2 regions of the Streptomyces sp. NPDC005070 genome follow, and region 1 is predicted to be linked to the other one. Evidence: predicted binding sites of a transcription regulator. Region 1 holds the regulator's gene; the other holds the start of a gene.

Region 1 (6,954 bases):
CGCGTGCGACTTCCCCGGCGTGTAGGCCTTGCCCGCGTTGCCCAGGCTCGCGGTGCAGGTGAGCCACCTCACGTCCACGTGCCGGTTCTTCAGCTCGCTGGTGGCCTTCTGGTCGGTCGTGTAGGCCACGGTCGCGGTGCTGAGTCCGTCCACGGGCTCGCACCCGGTCACGGCGAACACTCCGGCCGCTCCCAGCCCGACGGCCGTCAGGATCCGCCCGCGCCTCGTCCGGTGTCGGAAATACCTCGAAGCCCCCATGGACGGCAGCGTGCCACCGCGTGGCGACGCGCGGTAGACCGCATGCGGCCATCGGGGGCACAACCACCCGAAGGTGTTGCCCGGCAGGCCGGGGAGGCCATAAGGTTCCCGCTTCCCCCGGCCCCGGACGGCTTCCGACCTGTCGTCAGCCGAGCATCAGCAGCCACTCCTGGAGTTCCACCAGGTTGCCCTCGGGGTCCTTGAGGTGGGCGACGCGCATCCGGTCCGTCATGGGTGCCGGGCCGTGCAGGAGGGTCGCGCCGCGCGAGACGACCTGCTCGCAGTAGGTGTCGAGGTCGTCGACCCGCAGCACGACCAGCGACCGGTGTCCGGTCACGGCGTCGCCGAGCTCACCCAGTATGTCCGTCATCATGGCCCGGTCCTGGAGGGCGATGCCCGCCGACCCGGTGACCGGACTGAACTTCTCGTACGGTCCGTCGGCCGCGCCCGACTGGGGCTTGAGGCCGAGGACTTCGGAGTAGAACCGGTAGCAGGTGGCGAAGTCGGAGACGAGCAGTCGTACCTGAGCGAGTTCCATGGGCTCCTCGTTCGATGCGCGGATGTCAGGTCGTGCCGACGGCGGGCGGGTCAGGACCAGCGGCCGCTGCGGGCCAGCAGCAGTGCGGTCGCCACGGTCCCGGCCGTCGAGGTGCGCAGCACCGTGCGCCCCAGGTGGAAGGTCCTCGCGCCGGCCTCGGTGAAGAGGGCGACCTCGTCTGCGGAGATCCCGCCCTCGGGGCCGACCACCAGGACGATCTCACCGGAGGCGGGCAGCGCGGCGGTCGCGAAGGACTCGGTGCCGAGGGCGGTGTCCTCGTGGAGCACGGCGGCGAGATCGGCTTTGGCGAGAAGTGCGGCAACCTGCTTGGTCGTCATCGCGTCCGCGACCTCCGGGAAGCGTGCGCGCCGGGACTGTTTGCCGGCTTCCCGGGCGGTGGCGCGCCACTTGCCGAGCGCCTTCAGACCCCGCTCGCCCTTCCACTGCGTGATGCAGCGGGAGGCGGCCCACGGGACGATCGCGTCGACGCCGGTCTCGGTCATGGTCTCGACGGCCAGCTCGCCCCGGTCCCCCTTGGGCAGGGCCTGGACGACCGTGATGCGCGGCTCCTCGGGCGCCTCCTCGGTGACCGTGCCCATCCGCACGATCAGCCGGTCCTTGCCCTCGGTGCCGAGGACCACGCACTCCGCCCTGCGCCCGGCCCCGTCGGTGAGCACGACGTCCTCACCGCTGTGCAGCCGCTTCACGGAGACGGCGTGCCGTCCCTCGGGTCCGTCGAGGACATGGCGTCCCTCGCCGTCCGTGTCGAAGTGCTCGACCAGGAACACCGGTGCCGTCATCGGGCCGCACCCTCTTCCGGGATCTCGGCGACGGCCGACAACGCTGTCTCGGCGGCCGCGATTTCTGCGTTCAGTACCTCCACGAGCTGCCCGGCGGGCAGGTCGCGGGCCATGCGGTGGCCCTGCCCCGCCCACAGTGCCATGCCCTGCGCGTCGCCCGCCTTGGCCGCCGCCTTGCGCAGCGGCACGGTGAGGTGGTGGACCTCGGGGTAGGCGGCGGGGGCGTACGGGCCGTGCTCGCGCATGAAGCGGTTGGCCAGCGCCCGCGCCGGGCGTCCGGAGAAGGCGCGCGTGAGCTCCGTACGTACGTAGAGGGGGTCGGTCAGCGCCTGCTTGTGCACGGCGCTCGCGCCGGACTCGGGGGTGGCGAGGAAGGCGGTGCCGAGCTGGGCCGCGTCCGCGCCCGCGGCGAGGACGGCGGCGATCTGGCTGCCGCGCATGATGCCGCCGGCCGCGACGACCGGGATCCCCACCCTCTCGCGGACCTGCGCGACCAGCGTGAGCAGGCCGACGCCCGTGCCGTCCGTCTCGGGGTTGTCCCGGTGGGTGCCCTGGTGTCCGCCGGCCTCGATGCCCTGCACGACGACCGCGTCGGCGCCGGCCCGCTCCACACCGACGGCTTCCTCGGCCGTGGTGGCGGTGACCAGGGTGAGGGTGCCGGCGCGCCGCAGCGACGCGAGCACCTCCGGCTTCGGGATGCCGAAGTGGAAGGAGACCGCCGCCACCGGCTTGTCGAGGAGGACGGCGAGTTTGGCGTCGTAGCCGTCGTCGCGGCCGCTGTCCGGGTCCCCGAGCTCGGTCTCGTACCAGGCGGCCTCGCCGGCGAGCTGGTGCGCGTACACCTCGACGGCGGCGGCGTCCGCGTGCTCGGGCTGCGGGAGGAACAGGTTGACGCCGAAGGGGTGGCCGGTCAGCCCGCGCAGTTGCTTGATCTCCTGGTACATGCCGTCGGCGGTCTTGTACCCCGCCGCGAGGAAGCCGAGCCCGCCGGCCTCGGACACGGCGGCCGCGAGCTGCGGGACGGAGACTCCGCCCGCCATGGGGGCCTGCACGATCGGGTGAGGGAAGAGATCGGTCAGCGCGGAGGACATGACGGCATGTTGTCACGTCCCCCGGACAAGTCCGAATCCGGTCGTCCGGCCGGATACGGCCTCCGACGTGGAGGGCACGGGGCGCTTCGGGCCCCGTGCCCCGCCTGGATCAGCGGCCGTTGAAGGCGTCCTTCAGCCGGGAGAAGAGCCCCTGCTGTCCGGGCTGGAACTGACCGGTGGGCCGCTCCTCGCCGCGCATCAATGCCAGCTCGCGCAGCACCCGCTCCTGCTCCGGGTCGAGCTTGGTCGGCGTCATGACCTCGACGTGCACGATGAGGTCGCCGCGGCCGCCGCCGCGCAGGTGCGTGACGCCCCGGCCGTGCAGCGGGATCGACTGGCCGGACTGCGTGCCCGGACGGATGTCGACCTCCTCCATGCCGTCGAGCGTCTCCAGCGGCACCTTGGTGCCGAGGGCCGCCGCGGTCATCGGGATGGTGACCGTGCAGTGCAGGTCGTCGCCGCGCCGCTGGAAGGTCGAGTGCGGCAGTTCGTGGATCTCCACGTACAGGTCGCCGGCGGGGCCGCCGCCGGGGCCGACCTCGCCCTCGCCCGCGAGCTGGATGCGGGTGCCGTTGTCCACACCGGCCGGGATCTTGACCGTGAGGGTGCGACGGGAGCGGACCCGGCCGTCGCCCGCGCACTCGTGGCACGGGGTCGGGACGACGGTGCCGAAACCCTGGCACTGCGGACACGGCCGCGAGGTCATGACCTGGCCCAGGAAGGACCGCGTCACCTGGGACACCTCGCCGCGGCCGCGGCACATGTCACAGGTCTGCGCGGCGGTGCCGGGCGCGGCGCCCTCGCCGTTGCAGGTGCCGCAGACGACGGCCGTGTCGACCTGGATGTCCTTCGTGGTGCCGAAGGCCGCCTCGTCGAGCTCGATCTCCAGACGGATCATGGCGTCCTGGCCCCGGCGGGTGCGCGAGCGCGGTCCGCGCTGCGACGCCGTGCCGAAGAACGCGTCCATGATGTCCGAGAAGTTCCCGAAGCCGCCCTGGCCGAAGCCACCGGCGCCACCGCCGCCCTGCTGGGACAGCGGGTCGCCGCCGAGGTCGTAGACCTGCTTCTTCTGCGGGTCCGACAACACCTCGTACGCGGCGTTGATCTCTTTGAACCGCTCCTGCGTCTTCGGATCGGGATTGACGTCCGGGTGCAGCTCGCGAGCGAGCCTCCGGAACGCCTTCTTGATCTCGTCCTGGGACGCGTCGCGGCGCACGCCGAGTACGGCGTAGTAGTCCGTGGCCACTTAAGACTCCGCCAGGATCTGTCCGACGTACCGTGCCACCGCTCGTACCGCTCCCATCGTTCCCGGGTAATCCATGCGGGTCGGGCCGACCACGCCGAGTTTGGCTACTGCCTCGCCGCCCGAACCGTAGCCGACGGAGACCACGGACGTGGAGTTGAGTCCCTCATACGCGTTCTCGTGCCCGATTCGCACGGTCATGCTCGAATCCCCGGCCTCTCCAAGCAACTTGAGGAGCACGACCTGCTCCTCAAGCGCTTCGAGCACCGGCCGGATGGTGAGAGGGAAGTCATGTCCGAATCGCGTGAGATTGGCGGTACCGCCGATCATCAGGCGCTCCTCGGTCTCCTCGACGAGTGTCTCCAGCAGGGTGGAGAGCACCGTCGAGACCGTACCCCGGTCCTCCGCCTCGAAGGCTTCCGGGAGGTCCTGGACGAGCTGCGGGACGTCCGCGAAGGGACGCCCCGCGACCCGGCTGTTGAGCCGGGCCCGCAGGTCCGCCAGCGACGTCTCACCGAACGGCGCCGGGCAGTTGATCATGCGCTGCTCGACCCGGCCGGTGTCCGTGATCAGCACGAGCATCACCCGCGCGGGAGCCAGCGACAGCAGCTCCACATGGCGCACGGTCGAACGGGTCAGCGAGGGGTACTGCACGACGGCCACCTGCCGGGTGAGCTGCGCGAGCAGCCGCACGGTCCGGCCGACGACGTCGTCCAGGTCGACGGCGCCGTCCAGGAAGTTCTGGATGGCGCGGCGCTCGGGCGCGGTCATCGGCTTGACGCCCGCGAGCTTGTCGACGAAGAGGCGGTACCCCTTGTCCGTGGGGATGCGCCCGGCACTGGTGTGCGGCTGGGCGATGTACCCCTCGTCCTCCAGGACCGCCATGTCGTTGCGGACGGTCGCCGGCGAGACGCCGAGACGGTGCCGCTCGGTGAGCGCCTTGGAACCGACCGGCTCCTCGGTGCCCACGTAGTCCTGGACGATGGCGCGCAGCACCTCGAGCCTGCGTTCACTGAGCATCGCGCACCTCCAGAAGTCGACTCGGTGGTCTTCGTGGCCTTCGTGGCCTTCGTGGCATTCGCCTGGCACTCAGCGCACGCGAGTGCCAACGTTCCCCGGCCCAGTGTACGGCGGTGAGGCATGCCCCGGGCAAGGGCGGTCCTGCGATGTCGTGCACGGCACCCGGTCACCGTTAGCGTCGCCGCATGAGGCTGACTTGGGAAGAGCTCGGGTGGGAAAGGGTGGCACCCCGGGTGGGGCGACGGCGGCTTCCGGACTGGGACTGCACGGCGGGGCTCGTCGTCGGCGAGGGGGCGGCACTGATGATCGACGCCGGGTCGAGCCTCGCGGAGGGCGCCGCGCTACGCGCCGACGCGCGGGTTCTGACCGGCGCGCGTGTGACCCATATCGCGCTCACCCACCCGCATTTCGACCACGTTTTCGGCGCGGCCGCCTTCGCGGGCGTGGAGGTCTTCGCCGCCGGCGGCTCGTCGGAGGTGTACGGGCGCGGCCGCGAGGAGCTGTGCGCGGACGCGGTGCGCAACGGTCTCGACCCGCGGGCGGCGGAGGAGGCGGCCGACACCCTCGTACGGCCCCACCGCTTCGTCCGGAGCACCTGGGACCTGGATCTCGGCGGCATCGGGGTCCGGCTGGTCCGGACGGGCGAGGGCCACACCGCCCACGACCTCGTGGCCGTCGTGCCGGGCGACCCGCCGGTGGTGTTCTGCGGCGACCTCGTCGAGGAGTCGGGCGAGCCGCAGGCGGGCCCCGACACCGTACCGTCGCGCTGGCCGGCGGCTCTCGACCGGCTGCTCGCGCTGGGCGGCGAGGAGGCGCTGTACGTCCCCGGGCACGGGGCGGTGGTGGACGCCGCGTTCGTACGGTCCCAACGGGACGCCCTGGCCGGGCGTTTCGGCGTGTCGCGGTGAGCGTCGCCGAGCTTCTCCTATCGTCATCCGAATGCGCCAGTACTCTCCGGACCTGACCCCGCCGTGGAAGAAGTCCCAGCCCGTGCTCGAGGTCCCGGCGGACCCGGGTCTGGTCGTCGAGGAGCCCGGCACAGGCTTCTGCGGCGCGGTGATCCGCTGCGAGGCGGGCACGGTGACCCTGGAGGACCGCTTCGGCAAGCACCGGGTGTTCCCGCTGGACCCGCGTGGCTTCCTGCTGGAGGGCAGGGTGGTGACCCTGGTCCGCCCGGCGGCCTCCGCGCCGGTGCGCCCGAGCCGCACGGCGTCCGGCTCGGTGGCGGTCCCCGGCGCCCGCGCCCGGGTCGCACGCGCCGGGCGCATCTACGTCGAGGGCCGTCACGACGCCGAACTGGTCGAGCGGGTCTGGGGCGACGATCTACGCGTCGAGGGCGTGGTCGTGGAGTACCTGGAGGGCGTCGACGACCTCCCGGCGGTCGTCGACGCGTTCTCCCCGGGCCCGGACGCCCGGCTCGGCGTCCTCGTGGACCACCTGGTCCCGGGTTCGAAGGAGTCCCGGATCGCGGAGGCGGTCACGAGCGAGCACGCCCTGGTGCTCGGCCACCCCTACATCGACGTCTGGGAGGCCGTGAAGCCGTCCTCCGTCGGCATCCCGTCCTGGCCCCGGGTCCCGCACGGCCAGGACTGGAAGACGGGCGTGTGCCGGGCCCTGGGCTGGCCGGAGAACACCGGCGCGGCCTGGCAGCACATCCTGTCCCGGGTCCACTCCTACAAGGACCTGGAACCGGCCCTGCTGGGCCGGGTGGAGGAACTGATCGACTTCGTCACGGCACCGGAGTGACGGACCGGCGGCCGGTGGCCGCCGGTGACCGGGTCCGGCGGCGGTGACCCAGGTCCGGCAGCGGTGTCTTTCGGATGTCCTTCGGATGACCTCCGGATCAGGATCCCCGCTGTTCAGTCCACCAGGTCGCGGACCACGGCGTCCGCGAGGAGGCGGCCCCGGAGGGTGAGGACGGCGCGGCCCGCGTCGTACGGGCCGGCTTCGAGGAGGCCTTCGGACAGCGCGCGGCGGGAGGCCGCGAGGCCGTCGGGGCGGAGC
Region 2 (6,954 bases), on a different contig from region 1:
GAGCAGGGCGCGGCCCTCGGCGGTGAGGAGAGGGGCGAAGGAGACGTCGTTCACCCGGCCATTGTGGGCCAGCCGGTGGACGGTGTGCTTCCCGCGGCGGTGTCGGGGCCCTGGTGGGGGTGGTGAGCTGGGAGGATCCGGCTCCATGCGACCCGTACGACAAAATGATAAAACCGGCGCAAACGGGGCTGGTGCGCGCTGGGGAGTCGGCGTGCTCGCCCTCGCCCTCCTCGCCTCCGGCTGCGCCGGGACCGGCGCAGCCTCGGCTTCCGGGGCCGGTGCCGTCTCGGCTTCCCGGGCCGGGGCCGGAGGCGCGGGTGGAGCCGCGGGTGGAGGCGGAGCCGCCGAACCGGCCCACGCGCCACGGGTCGCGCTCCCGGAAGGCCCCGCGGGCGCCCTCGCCGCATACGCCTCCCGGCTTCGGGCGGCACAGACCCGGCGCGCCGCCGTCGCCAGGCGCTGGGGCGTGGCGACGGTGCCCCTGACGCCTCCGGCACCGCCCGCCAGGAAGCCGGTCATCGAGGCCCGCGAGGGGTTCGAGGTGGACGACCAGAAGGAACTCGGGCTGCCGCCGGTCTTCACCACCGTCCCCACCAAGGACAAGGTCGTCTTCCTCACCGTCGACGACGGCGCCGAGAAGGACCCCGCGTTCCTGCGGATGATGAGCGACCTGAAGATCCCGTACACCGCCTTCCTCAGCGACTTCCTCGTCAAGGACGACTACGGCTACTTCCGGAGGATGCGCGACCGCGGCATCACGCTCAACAACCACACGCTGCACCACCCCTACCTGCCCGCACTCTCCTACGCACGGCAGAAGCGCGAGATCTGCGGCATGCAGGACGTGATGGAGAAGCAGTTCGGCAGGCGCCCGACCGTCTTCCGCCCGCCGTACGGCAACTACGACCAGGACACCCTGCGCGCCGCCAGGTCCTGCGGCATCAGGTACGCGCCCATCTGGAACGAGGAGGTCTTCGCCGACCACTGGGAGTACCGCGAGGAGGGCCAGGACCTGCACCCCGGCGACATCGTTCTCACCCACTTCCAGGGCCGCGAGGCATGGAAGGGCACCATGACCGACATGGTCCGCCGCTTCCTGAGGACGGTCACCGCCAAGGGGTACGCGGTCGCACGCCTGGAGGACTACCTGTGAGGCTGCGGGTGCCGGCCGCCGGGCTGCTCGTGGCGGCACTGCTCAGCGGCTGCGCGCAGTCCGTCGACCCCATCGAACGGCTCGGCAAGAAGGCCGCCCAGCGGGTCCACCCGACGGAGTCGGCCTACCGCCGCTGGGGCCTGGCCAGCCCGCTCGCGCCGGCGCCGGACGTGACCGTCAGGACCACGGCGCGCACCGCGGACACGGGGCTGCCGCCCGTCGTGAACCAGGTGCGCACCCGCGACAAGGTGGTCTTCCTGACGTACGACGACGGGGCCGAGCGCGACCCGCGGTTCGCCGACATGGTCCGCGAACTGCGCCTGCCGGTCAGCATGTTCCTCACGGACCGGGTCGCCGGCCCCGGGTACGGACGCCTCGCCCGGCTGCGCTCGGTCGGCGCGAGCCTCCAGAACCACACCGTCGACCACGCCACCCTGCGCGGTCTGCCCTACGCCGGCCAGCGTGCCGAGATCTGCGGGCAACAGGACAAGCTCGCGCGGCGCTTCGGCGTCCGGCCCCGGCTGCTGCGGCCCCCGTACGGCAGGTACGACGACACCACCCTGCGCGCCGCCGCCGACTGCGGGGTCGCCGCGATCGTCCTCGGCAGGGCGGCCGACGCGCACCGGCTCCGGCCGGGCGACATCCTCTCGGGCCCCGGCGAACCCGGTCTCACGGACGCCACGCTCCGGTTGCTCCGGAGGATCCAGCGCGAGGGCTTCACCGTGGCGCGGCTGGAGAACTACCTCTAGGCCGTGTTCGCGACCTGGGGGCGCCGGGCGGGGAACGGCCTTGGGAGCGCCGGTCGGGGAACGGCCTTCGGGAGCGCGGGGTGGCGGACCGGCTTCGAGGGGCTCTCGCCGGAGAGCCCCTTCCGGAGTGCGCCCGTTCGGTGCGTTCCTGCACCTTCCGGCCCACGCCACGCCGGACGCCTTTGGCACTCCGCTTGACCGAGTGCTAATCACAGTCATAGTCTCAGGTCTGGCACTCCCCCCTGGAGAGTGCCAATAGCGACGGGCAGGTCCGGCACCCGCGACGACGGATCCACCTGGTCGCCACCTCAGACAGTTAACCCCGTGAGATCTCCGAAGGGGGAGGTCGGATCGTGACGACCACCAGCTCCAAGGTTGCCATCAAGCCGCTCGAGGACCGCATTGTGGTCCAGCCGCTCGACGCCGAGCAGACCACGGCTTCCGGCCTGGTCATCCCGGACACCGCCAAGGAGAAGCCCCAGGAGGGCGTCGTCCTGGCCGTGGGCCCGGGCCGCATCGAGGACGGCAAGCGTGTCGAGCTCGACGTCGCCGTCGGCGACATCGTTCTCTACAGCAAGTACGGCGGCACCGAGGTGAAGTACAACGGCGAGGAGTACCTCGTCCTCTCGGCTCGCGACGTGCTCGCGATCATCGAGAAGTAATTCACCCGGTAAGGGAGTTCGGGGTTCGTCCCCGGGCAACCCCGCACCAAGCATTGCAGTGAACCACGCCCCTGGCACCCGCGATCATTTCGAGCCGGGCGCCGGGGGCGCGGTTCGTTCTCCACATTTTCCGAGAGGGCTGAACCGCTTCCATGGCGAAGATCCTGAAGTTCGACGAAGACGCCCGTCGCGCCCTTGAGCGCGGCGTCAACAAGCTTGCCGACACGGTGAAGGTGACGATCGGCCCCAAGGGCCGCAACGTCGTCATCGACAAGAAGTTCGGCGCTCCCACCATCACCAACGACGGTGTGACCATCGCGCGCGAGGTCGAGCTCGACGACCCGTTCGAGAACCTCGGTGCCCAGCTGGTGAAGGAGGTGGCGACCAAGACCAACGACATCGCGGGTGACGGTACGACCACCGCCACCGTGCTCGCCCAGGCGCTCGTGCGCGAGGGCCTGCGCAACGTCGCCGCCGGCGCGTCGCCCGCCCTCCTGAAGAAGGGCATCGACGCCGCGGTCAAGGCCGTCTCCGAGGAACTCCTCGCGACGGCCCGCCCGATCGACGACAAGTCCGACATCGCCGCCGTGGCCGGGCTCTCCGCCCAGGACAGCCAGGTCGGCGAGCTCATCGCCGAGGCGATGGACAAGGTCGGCAAGGACGGTGTCATCACCGTCGAGGAGTCCAACACCTTCGGTCTGGAGCTCGACTTCACCGAGGGCATGGCCTTCGACAAGGGCTACCTGTCCCCGTACATGGTGTCCGACCAGGAGCGTATGGAGGCCGTCCTCGACGACCCGTACATCCTCATCCACCAGGGCAAGATCAGCTCCATCCAGGACCTGCTGCCGCTGCTGGAGAAGGTCATCCAGTCGAACGCCTCCAAGCCGCTGCTGATCATCGCCGAGGACGTCGAGGGCGAGGCCCTGTCGACCCTGGTCGTGAACAAGATCCGCGGCACGTTCAACGCCGTCGCCGTGAAGGCCCCCGGCTTCGGTGACCGCCGCAAGGCCATGCTCGGCGACATCGCCACCCTCACCGGTGGTCAGGTCATCGCCGAGGAGGTCGGCCTCAAGCTCGACCAGATCGGTCTGGACGTGCTGGGCAGCGCCCGCCGCGTGACCATCACCAAGGACGACACCGTCATCGTCGACGGCGCCGGCAGCTCCGACGAGGTCGTCGGCCGCGTGAACCAGATCAAGGCCGAGATCGAGAACACCGACTCCGACTGGGACCGCGAGAAGCTCCAGGAGCGTCTCGCGAAGCTGGCCGGCGGCGTGTGCGTGATCAAGGTCGGCGCCGCCACCGAGGTGGAGCTGAAGGAGAAGAAGCACCGTCTGGAGGACGCCATCTCCGCGACCCGCGCCGCGGTCGAGGAGGGCATCGTCTCCGGTGGTGGCTCCGCGCTCGTCCACGCCGTGAAGATCCTCGAGGGCAACCTCGACAAGACCGGCGACGAGGCCACGGGTGTCGCGGTGGTCCGCCGCGCCGCCGTCGAGCCGCTGCGCTGGATCGCCGAGAACTCCGGCCTCGAGGGTTACGTCATCACCTCGAAGGTCGCCGAGCTCGACAAGGGCCAGGGCTTCAACGCCGCCACCGGCGAGTACGGCGACCTGGTCAAGGCCGGCGTCATCGACCCGGTCAAGGTCACCCGCTCCGCCCTGGAGAACGCCGCCTCCATCGCCTCGCTGCTCCTCACGACCGAGACCCTGGTCGTCGAGAAGCCGGCCGAGGACGAGGGCGACGCCGGTCACGGTGGCCACGGGCACTCCCACTGACGCCTGACGTCATGAGCGCGGACACGCCCACCGAGGCGTGACGACGTGAAGAGGTCCCTGTTCCGACAAGGAACGGGGACCTCCGGCGTTGGTACCGCGGTGGGCGCTGCCCCGGACCGCCCACCGCGTTCGCGCGCCGACCCGTCAGCCCATCGCGTCCAACGCCCCGATCCCGGCCATCAGACCCAGCCGGTCGTACTGCCACCAGCCCTCGGCCATCTTTCCGTCCTCCGCACACCGGAAGACGGTCGTGCCGGTCATCGAGACCTTCTTCCCGGACGCCGGGATCCCCATGAAGTCGGCCTTGTGCGTGCCGTTCCAGGACCACCGGGTGCAGACACGGTCGCCCTCCGTGATCTGGTCCTCGATCGTGAACGCCATGTCGAAGGCGCTCCGCCACATCTCGATCACGCGCCGCACCGCGTCGAGGCCGATGGCGTCCTGCTCACGGGCGGGATCGTGGTCGTGATAGCTCTCCGCCATCAGCCCGTCGAGCGGCGCCAGCTCACCAGGGGCGGCCACCATCTCGAAGAACCTGCGGATGTTCGCCGCGTGGAGCTGGTCGTCGCGCACCACGTCCAGGTCCGTGAAGGTCGGCATCTCGTCGCAGAGCGCCACCATCTCCTGGAAGATCCGCTCGGTCTCCGGCATCTTCGAGTTCCGCATCGCCTCTTCGTACGACGGGAACTCCACGATCTCCACGAAGTGGTTCGCGTCGGAGCGGTCCTTGCCGATGACGCTGTGCGTCGCGGTCCGTCTCCCCTGGGTCTTCTCGACCCAGGTGTCCATCAGCTGGTTCATCTCGTCGAACCGACTGGTCTTGCAGTCGATCAGCTGTACGAAAGTCATGGCGCCGCCTCCGGCCCCCCTGGTCCGGTCGAAACCCCCTTCAATCCTCCCACCGGAGGGGCGGCACCACCCACAGCACGATCATCGCGAGCTCCTCCGGGAGGAGCCGCACCACCCACAGCACGATCATCGCGAGTACCCGGCCCACAGGGGCCCTTGGCTCACTGAGGCCCGTACTTCCGCCCCGTCCTCGACGAGATCCCGCCCAGCAGCGCGCGCGGCGTCACCTTCACCACGCCCATCAGCACCTTGTACCGCGGGTCCGGGACCGACAGGGTTCTGCCGCGGGCCAGATCGGCGAGCGCCACCGCGACCAGCTTGTCGGCGTCCAGCCACATCCAGTTCGGGATGTTGTCCGTGCCCATCCCCGCGCGCTCGTGGAACTCGGTGCGCACGAAGCCCGGCGCCAGCGCCATCAGGCGCACCCCGCTGCCTGCGAGATCCTTCGCCGCGCCCTGCGTGAACTGCACGACCCACGCCTTCGACGCCCCGTACGTACCCCGTGGCACGAACGCGGCCACCGACGCCACGTTGACGACCCCGCCCCGGCCGCGCTCCCGCATCGCCTCGGCCGCCGCCGACGTCAGCCGGAGCACCGCCTCGCAGTGCACCTTGAGCATCTTCAGCTCGTCCGCCATCGACACGTCCAGATAGCGGCCCTTGTTGCCGAAGCCGGCGTTGTTGACCAGCAGGTCGACCGGGTTCCTGCGGTCGGACAGCCGGGCGGCCACGTCCTCGATGCCCGCGTCCGTCGCCAGGTCCGCGGTGAGCACCTCCGCCTCGATGCCATGCAGGTCGTGCAGCTCGGTCGCCTGCTCGCGCAGCCGCTTCGTGTCCCGCGCCACCAGCACGAGGTCGTGCCCGTCCGCCGCCAGCCGCCGCGCGAAGGCGGCACCGATCCCCGCGGTCGATCCCGTAATCAGAGCCGTTGTCATGGCAGAAGGGTAGTGACAGACCGAGACCCCCGCCGCCGGAGCCGGACGCCCCTACCCGCCGTACTTCGCCACGTACTCCCGCGCCGCCGCCAGCGACTCCGGATGCAGGGCCGTACCCGCCGCCAACAGCCCCGGCAGCAGCTCCCGTTCGGTCGTCGCGGCGCGGAACTGGACGGCGACGGTGACATCGTGGCCGGGCCGGTGCACGATCTCGACCGGGTCCCCGGAACGGATCTCGCCGGGTTCGATCACCCGCAGATACGCGCCCGGCGCACCCCGGTGCGTGAAACGCCTGACCCAGCGCTTCTCGCCGAGGTGCTCCTGGAAGGTGCGGCACGGGATGCGCCCGCAGGTGACCTCCAGGACGACGCCGGAACCGATCCGCCAGCGTTCACCGATCAGCGCGCCGGACACGTCCAGCCCCAGCGTCGTGAGGTTCTCGCCGAACGCGCCGTTCGGCAGCGTCCGGCCGAGCTCGCGCTCCCAGTCGTCGAGGTCCTCGCGCGCCATCGCGTACACCGCCTGGTCGTCGCCCCCGTGATGCCGCAGGTCGCACACGGTGTCCCCGGCCAGCCCGCTCCCGCCGGCGCCCTTGGGCCCCGGCGCGGTCACGCGGACCGGACCGTCGACCGGCCGCTTGTCGATGCCGGTCACGCCCTCCGGATGGTCCGTGTACGGGACGGCCCGCGCCCGGCCCACATTCAGCGACAGAAGCTTCATGGGACCAAGCTAGGCGATCCACCTCAAAGCGTCGATGTGATATTCGGCGCCGCACCCAAGATGCGCTTATGCTCGAAGGGTGATCGAGGCTCGTCATCTCCGCGTCCT

What was found. The regulator HrcA, encoded in region 1, represses chaperone genes, less so after heat shock. The targets are predictions, from matches to a motif close to TTNGCACTCNGNNNNNCNGAGTGCNAA.
Region 2: a site for HrcA is predicted at 2,085-2,111, ahead of groES (co-chaperone GroES). Genes of this name have one in related genera too.

The regions. Positions count from the first base shown of each region.
Region 1 is NZ_JBSFZS010000002.1:77,824-84,777, reverse strand. Features, by position in the region: gene ACWEBX_RS01170 (hypothetical protein) at 1-258, opposite strand, end outside; gene ACWEBX_RS01165 (VOC family protein) at 404-796, opposite strand; gene ACWEBX_RS01160 (16S rRNA (uracil(1498)-N(3))-methyltransferase) at 847-1,596, opposite strand; gene ACWEBX_RS01155 (nitronate monooxygenase) at 1,593-2,687, opposite strand; gene dnaJ (molecular chaperone DnaJ) at 2,797-3,933, opposite strand; gene hrcA (heat-inducible transcriptional repressor HrcA) at 3,934-4,950, opposite strand; gene ACWEBX_RS01140 (MBL fold metallo-hydrolase) at 5,136-5,858, shown strand; gene ACWEBX_RS01135 (DUF3097 domain-containing protein) at 5,890-6,696, shown strand; gene hemW (radical SAM family heme chaperone HemW) at 6,810-6,954, opposite strand, start outside.
Region 2 is NZ_JBSFZS010000034.1:26,176-33,129, forward strand. Features, by position in the region: gene ACWEBX_RS14220 (THUMP-like domain-containing protein) at 1-54, opposite strand, end outside; gene ACWEBX_RS14225 (polysaccharide deacetylase family protein) at 146-1,153, shown strand; gene ACWEBX_RS14230 (polysaccharide deacetylase family protein) at 1,150-1,902, shown strand; gene groES (co-chaperone GroES) at 2,256-2,564, shown strand; gene groL (chaperonin GroEL) at 2,717-4,342, shown strand; gene ACWEBX_RS14245 (ester cyclase) at 4,487-5,191, opposite strand; gene ACWEBX_RS14250 (SDR family NAD(P)-dependent oxidoreductase) at 5,353-6,126, opposite strand; gene ACWEBX_RS14255 (MOSC domain-containing protein) at 6,178-6,846, opposite strand; gene ACWEBX_RS14260 (LysR family transcriptional regulator) at 6,926-6,954, shown strand, end outside.